2 regions of the Streptomyces sp. NPDC045956 genome follow, and region 1 is predicted to be linked to the other one. Evidence: riboswitches for the same ligand, from Rfam matches in the RefSeq annotation. Region 1 holds a riboswitch; the other holds the start of a gene.
The links. A riboswitch is a leader RNA that binds a small molecule or an ion and turns the genes downstream of it on or off. The one in region 1 is predicted to bind S-adenosylmethionine.
Positions count from the first base shown of each region.

Region 1 (3,400 bases):
CCGGGCAGGAATTCGAGATTCCCGATCTTTCGATCGGGAGCGCGTTCCCCAACCCTACCGCGCTCAATCCCATGGAATTGCCCCCTCCGCTTCTCTCACGGAGGGGGCAATTCGATGAACGCTGCGTCACCTCAATTACCGATGGTAACGGCGGGGGCGGGTCAGCCGCCGGCGACCGCCGGGATGATGGAGACGCCCGCGCCGTCGGGGGTGGCGGTCTCCAGGCCCTGCTCGAAGCGGACGTCGTCGTCGTTGACGTAGACGTTGACGAAGCGGCGCAGCTTGCCCTGGTCGTCCAGGACGCGGGCGGCGATGCCCGTGTGGTTCTTCTCCAGGTCGGCGATGACCTCACCGAGGTTCGTACCGTCGGCGGCGACCTCGGCCTTTCCACCGGTGTAGGTGCGCAGGATGGTGGGGATGCGAACGGTCACGCTCATGCGAGGCCAGCCTCTCGGAAGGAGTCCAGGTTCGGGCGGATGGTGGTGGTGAGTCCGGTGCCGGCCACCGCGTCCAGCGTCTTCAGGCCGTCGCCGGTGTTGAGGACGACGGTGGTGAGCGACGGGTCCAGGACGCCGTCCTCGATCAGCTTCCTGGTGACGCCGACCGTCACGCCGCCCGCCGTCTCCGCGAAGATGCCCTCGGTGCGGGCGAGCAGCTTGATGGCGTCGACGACCTGCTCGTCCGTCACGTCCTCGACGGCACCGCCGGTGCGGCGCGCGATGTCCAGCACGTACGGCCCGTCGGCCGGGTTGCCGATCGCGAGGGACTTGGCGATGGTGTCCGGCTTCTGCGGGCGTACGACGTCGTGGCCGGCCTTGTAGGCGGTGGACACCGGCGAGCAGCCGGCGGCCTGGGCACCGAAGATCCTGTACGGCCGGTCCTCGACGAGACCGAGCCTGATCAGCTCCTGGAGACCCTTGTCGATCTTCGTGAGCTGGGAGCCGGAGGCGATCGGGACCACGAGCTGGTCGGGCAGCCGCCAGCCGAGCTGCTCGCAGATCTCGTACGCCAGCGTCTTGGAGCCCTCGGCGTAGTACGGCCGCAGGTTGACGTTGACGAAGCCCCAGCCCTCGCCCGCCGGGTCGCCGATCAGCTCGGAGCAGAAGCGGTTCACGTCGTCGTAGTTGCCCTCGATGCCGACGAGCTCTCCGCCGTAGACGGCGGCCATGACGACCTTGCCCTGCTCCAGGTCGTGCGGGATGAACACGCAGGACCGGAAGCCGGCGCGGGCGGCGGCGGCGCCGACGGCACCCGCGAGGTTGCCGGTGGAGGAGCAGGAGAGGGTGGTGAAGCCGAAGGCGCGGGCGGCCTCGATGGCCTGGGCGACGACGCGGTCCTTGAAGGAGTGCGTCGGGTTGCCGGAGTCGTCCTTGACGTAGAGACCGCCGGTGACGCCCAGCTCGCGGGCGAGGTTGTCGGCCTTGACGAGCTTGGTCCAGCCCGGGTTGATGTTCGGCTTGTCGGCCACGTCGGCGGGGACGGGCAGCAGCGGGGCGTAACGCCAGATGTTCGCGGGGCCCGCCTCGATGCGCTTCCGCAGCTCCTCGGTGTCGTAGGCCGAGAAGTCGTAGGCGATCTCCAGCGGGCCGAAACACTCCTCGCAGGCGAAGACCGGGCCGAGCGGCACGCGGTGGCCGCACTCGCGACAGGAGAGCGCCGCGGCGGGGCCCAGATCGACGGAGCCGGCGGGGGCGGCGGAGGGGGTGGTGGTGCTTTCGGCGGTCTGCACAGCCATGGAGGCGAGGCCCTTTCTCCTCATCTTCCTCACGACGCATCTCGCCGCGAGACGGATTTGGCACCTTCCCTAGCCGGGAGCCTCGCCACGTCTGCGTGACAAGAACCGACTGGAGGGTTGCCGGGGCTTCAACGGGCCGTATCCCTCTGCCCCTCTGGATGAGCGGTATTCGATTGTTGTGCGGTGCGCGCGGCGACCCCGGCATGCGGTGGCCCCACGCGTTGTTCAAGACTGTAACCGAAGGCCAGGGCGGTTGAGACAGTCGTCCGTACCGCGAGATGGATCACAGAGGAGCCACCGACCGTGCTGGAAGAAGTCGAGCGCTGGCTGGGCGCACGCTCCTGGTCCGTGACGGACCGGCCCCGCCGGCAGCTGCTGACCGCCAAGCACACCACCGGACAGACGGTGAGCGTGGTGCTCCCCGCCCTGGACGAGGAGGCGACGGTCGGCGACATCGTCACGACGATCCGCCGGGAGCTGATGGGGCGGGACCCGCTCGTCGACGAGGTCGTGGTCGTGGACTCCGGGTCGCGCGACCGCACGTCGGCGGTGGCCGCGGCGGCGGGCGCCCGGGTCGTGCACCGCGACGCGATCCTCCCCCGCATCCCGGCCGTCCCCGGCAAGGGCGAGGTGCTGTGGCGCTCGCTGCTGGTCACCAGGGGCGACCTCGTCTGCTTCGTCGACGCCGACCTGCGGGAGTTCTCGGCCGACTTCGTCTCCGGGATCGTGGGCCCGCTGCTCACCGACCCGGACGTGCACCTCGTCAAGGCCATGTACGACCGTCCGCTCGGCGCGGCTCCCGGGCAGGGCGGCCGGGTCACCGAGCTGATGGCCCGCCCGCTGCTCAACATGCACTGGCCGCGGCTGGCCGGCTTCGTGCAGCCGCTGGGCGGCGAGTACGCGGCCCGCCGCTCGCTGCTCGAACGGCTGCCCTTCCCCGTCGGGTACGGCGTCGAGCTGGGCATGCTGGTCGACGCCCTGCACCTGGTGGGCCTGGACGGCCTGGCGCAGGTCGACGTCGGGGTCCGCCTCCACCGCCACCAGGACGGCCAGGCCCTGGGCCGGATGTCCGCCGCGATCTACCGCACCGCCCAGCTCCGGCTGGCCCGCGGCCACCTGGTCCGGCCGGCCCTCACCCAGTTCGAGCGGGGCCCCGCCGGTTTCGAGCCGCGCACGTACACCGTGGACACGGAGGAACGGCCCCCCATGACGGAGATCGCGGAGTACGCGGCCCGGAGGGTGGCGTGAATCTCGGCCGCACGCGCGCCGAAGGGCCGGCGGACCACGTTTGAGGGTTCGGGGGCCGGGCTAGGTTGAGGCGTATGGCTTCAAGGTTCGGTGCTGCTCAGGTGCTGGTCGCCTCCAATCGGGGGCCCGTCTCGTACGAGGTGCGTGAGGACGGTTCGCTGCACGCCAGACGCGGGGGTGGCGGGCTGGTCTCGGGACTGTCGGCCATCGGGCCCGACGCGGGGGCGCTGTGGGTGTGCTCCGCGCTCGGCGACGGCGACCGCGAGGCGGTGCGGCGCGGGACCGGCGAGGACGGCGTGCGGATGCTGGACGTGCCGGCCGACGTGCACGCGGACGCGTACAACGGGATCGCGAACTCGGTGCTGTGGTTCGTGCACCACATGCTGTACCAGACGCCCGTGGAACCCGTCTTCGACG
Region 1 covers NZ_JBWKKZ010000011.1:146,813-150,212, reverse strand. Annotated here, with positions in the region: gene AC07FV_RS27015 (MoaD/ThiS family protein) at 162-437, opposite strand; gene thrC (threonine synthase) at 434-1,735, opposite strand; SAM riboswitch class I at 1,753-1,900, opposite strand; gene AC07FV_RS27005 (glucosyl-3-phosphoglycerate synthase) at 2,039-2,983, shown strand; gene AC07FV_RS27000 (alpha,alpha-trehalose-phosphate synthase (UDP-forming)) at 3,058-3,400, shown strand, end outside.

Region 2 (3,400 bases), on a different contig from region 1:
CTGACCCGCCTCGCCCGCATCGACCCGGCCGGCCTCGACCCGCGGCTCGGGGACACCGAGCTGCTGGTGGCCTGCAACCCCTTCAACGTGCTGTGCGGCGAGCGGGGCGTGGCCCGGGTGTTCGGTCCGCAGAAGGGGGCGACGCCCGCGCAGGTGGAGCAGTTGTCGGCCGGACTGGAGAACTGGGCGCGTGTCCTCACCCGCGACCTCGGTGTCACCGGCACCGACCTGCGCACCGGCCCCGGCACCGGCGCCTCCGGCGGGCTGGGCGCGGGGCTGGCCGCCGTCGGCGCCCGGCTGCTGCCCCGCTTCGAGGTGCTGCTGGACCACGTCGACCTGGACGCCCGCCTCGCCCGCGCCGACCTGGTGCTCACCGCCGAGGGCGCCCTGGACCACCAGACACCGCGCGGCAAGGTCCCCGCGGAGGTGGCCCGGCGTGCCAAGCTCTCCGGCCGTCCCGTCCTCGCCCTGGCCGGCACGCTCGGCGAGGGCGCCCACGAGGTGCCGGGGGTGGACGCCTGCCACGGGATCATGCCGGCCCCGATGGCGCTGGCCGACGCACTGCTGCGCGCCGCCGAACTCCTCACGGACGCCACGGAGCGGGCGCTGCGGATGATCCTGCTGGGGTCGCGGCTGCCGGCGGGCCGGACCGCTCAGGCCGCCGGCACCTCGGCGGAGGTGGTGTCGGGGACGCACCGCCCGTCCTCGGTGCGGTAGTTCCAGCGGGCGCCGTCGCTCACCAGCTCCTTGACGGCGTTCACGAAGCGCTCGACGTGCTCGTCCGGCGTGCCCGCGCCGAAGCTCACCCGGATGGCGTTGAGGGACTTCTCCCCGGGCGCGGCTTCCGGGGCACCGCACTCGCCCTGCGTCTGCGGGTCGCTGCCCAGCAGGGTGCGGACCAGGGGGTGGGCGCAGAACAGGCCGTCGCGCACGCCGATGCCGTACTCGGCGGAGAGCGCGGCGGCGAAGTGCGAGCTGTTCCACCCCTCGACGACGAAGGAGAGCACGCCGACCCGGGGCGCGTCGTCGCCGAAGAGGGACAGCACACGCACCTGGGGCACCTCGGCGAGGCCCTCGCGCACCTTGCCCAGGAGGTACTGCTCGCGGGCGACCAGCGTGTCGAACCCGGCCTCCTCCAGCGCCTTGCAGGCGGCGGCGACGGCGTAGGCGCCGATGACGTTGGGCGACCCGGCCTCGTGGCGGGCGGCGCTGTCGTGCCACTGGACGTCCACGCCGCCGTCGGCGCGCCGGGAGACGCTGCGGCTGGCGCCGCCGCCGGCCAGGTACGGCTCGGCCTCGCGCAGCCAGTCGGCACGCCCCGCCAGCACGCCGGTGCCGAAGGGGGCGTACAGCTTGTGCCCGGAGAAGGCGACCCAGTCGACGTCGAGGTCGGCCACCGAGACGGGGTGGTGCGGGGCGAGCTGGGCGGCGTCCAGCACGATCCGGGCGCCGTGCGCGTGGGCGGCGGCGGCCAGTTCACGCACCGGCCACAGCTCGCCGGTGACGTTGGAGGCGCCGGTGACGCAGACCAGGGCGGGCCCGTACGGCTCGCGGGCGGCGAGGGCGCGCTCCAGGGTCTCGACGGCCTCGGCCGGGGTGCGCGGGGCGTCGAGGTACGTCACGTCCGCGTCCCTCCAGGGCAGCAGCGAGGCGTGGTGCTCGGTCTCGAAGACGAAGACCCGGCAGCCGGCCGGCAGCGCGGCGGCGAGCAGGTTGAGGGAGTCGGTGGTGGACCGGGTGAAGACGACCTGGTCGGTGTCCCGGCAGCCGAGGAAGCCGGCGACGGTCGCGCGGGCGTTCTCGAACAGGTCGGTCGAGAGCTGCGACAGGTACCCGGCGCCCCGGTGCACGCTGCCGTAGTACGGGGCGTAGGCCGCCACGTCGTCCCAGACCCGCTGGAGCGCGGGGGCGCTGGCGGCGTAGTCGAGCGCGGCGTAGGTGACCTCACCGCCGGTGACGAGCGGAACGGTGACGTCCCGGCCCAGCACGGGCAGCGGGGTGGCGACAGCGGTGGGTACGGACATGGCGGACTCCCGTGAGGGCCGGCGCGGTCGGACGCGCTGCGAAGAAGAAGGTGAGTGTGCGGAGGCGGGGCTCTGCGGCCCTATCGCATTCGCTGGTTCACGGGAGACTCCCTCGGACGACCCAGGACCCCTGGTTCCGCGAGGGGTCCGCGCTTGCCGAGGACCTTGCTGTCCACGGCCCGGTCTTCACCCGGGGCACCCCGCCACGGACGGAGGGTTGCCGGACAGTCGGCCGGGGCCTCATGACTGTCACTCATGACCTGTCGAAAAACCTAGGGGAAGTGATCGGCGCCCCGCAACCCGAGTCCGGATCGCGGGACGCACGTCACACCGTAGGCGGCTACGCGTTGCTCGCGGCCACCCAGCGCTCCAGCGCGCGGCGTGCGGCACCGGAGTCGATCGCCTCGGCGGCCCGGTCCATGCCGGCCCGGATCCGCGCGGTCAGCGGTGCGTCACCCGGCTCCAGGGCCACCAGGGCCGCCGCCGAGTTCAGCAGGACCGCGTCCCGCACCGGGCCCGTCTCGCCGTTCAGCAGGCGGCGGGCGACGTCGGCGTTGTAGGAGGCGTCGGCGCCGCGCAGCGCCTCGACCGGCACCAGGTCGAGGCCGACGTCGCGCGGGTCGAAGGTCTCCTCGCTCACCCGGCCGTCCCGCACGACCCAGACCCGGGAGGTGGCGGTGGTGGTCAGCTCGTCGAGGCCGTCGTCGCCGCGGAAGACCAGGGACGAGTGGCCGCGTTCGGCGAAGACGCCGGCGATGATCGGCGCCATCCGGGCGTGGGCCACCCCGATCGCCTGGGACGTGACCCGGGCGGGGTTGGTCAGCGGGCCCAGGAAGTTGAACACCGTGCGGATGCCCAGCTGGCCGCGGGCCGCCGCCACGTGGCGCAGGGCGGGGTGGAACTTCACGGCGAAGCAGAAGGTGATGCCGGCCTCCTCGGCGACCTCCGCCACCCGCTTCGGCGTCAGCTCCAGGTTCACCCCGAGCTTCTCCAGGACGTCGGAGGCGCCGGACGCCGAGGAGGCCGCCCGGTTGCCGTGCTTGACGACCTTCGCGCCCGTGCCTGCCACGACGATCGCCGACATGGTGGAGATGTTGACCGTCTTGGCGCCGTCGCCGCCGGTGCCGACGATGTCGACCGTCTCGCCCGGCACCTCGATCACGTTGGCGTGGGCGTACATGGTGCGGACCAGGCCGGAGATCTCCTCGACGGTCTCGCCCTTGGACCTGAGGGCCACCGCGAAGCCGGCGATCTGCGCGTCGGTCGCCTCGCCCCGCATGATCACGTCCAGCGCCCAGGCGGTGTCGTCCGCGGACAGGTCCTGGCCGTCAAGCAGCCCGTTCAGCAGGGCGGGCCAGGAGCGGCCCGCCGCGTTG
Region 2 covers NZ_JBWKKZ010000001.1:887,461-890,860, reverse strand. Annotated here, with positions in the region: gene AC07FV_RS03910 (glycerate kinase) at 1-717, shown strand, start outside; gene AC07FV_RS03905 (aminotransferase class V-fold PLP-dependent enzyme) at 654-2,024, opposite strand; SAM riboswitch class IV at 2,169-2,285, opposite strand; gene trpD (anthranilate phosphoribosyltransferase) at 2,365-3,400, opposite strand, start outside.
Region 2: it holds a riboswitch for S-adenosylmethionine, as region 1 does, so the genes downstream of both, AC07FV_RS03905 (aminotransferase class V-fold PLP-dependent enzyme) here and thrC (threonine synthase) in region 1, are expected to answer to the same signal.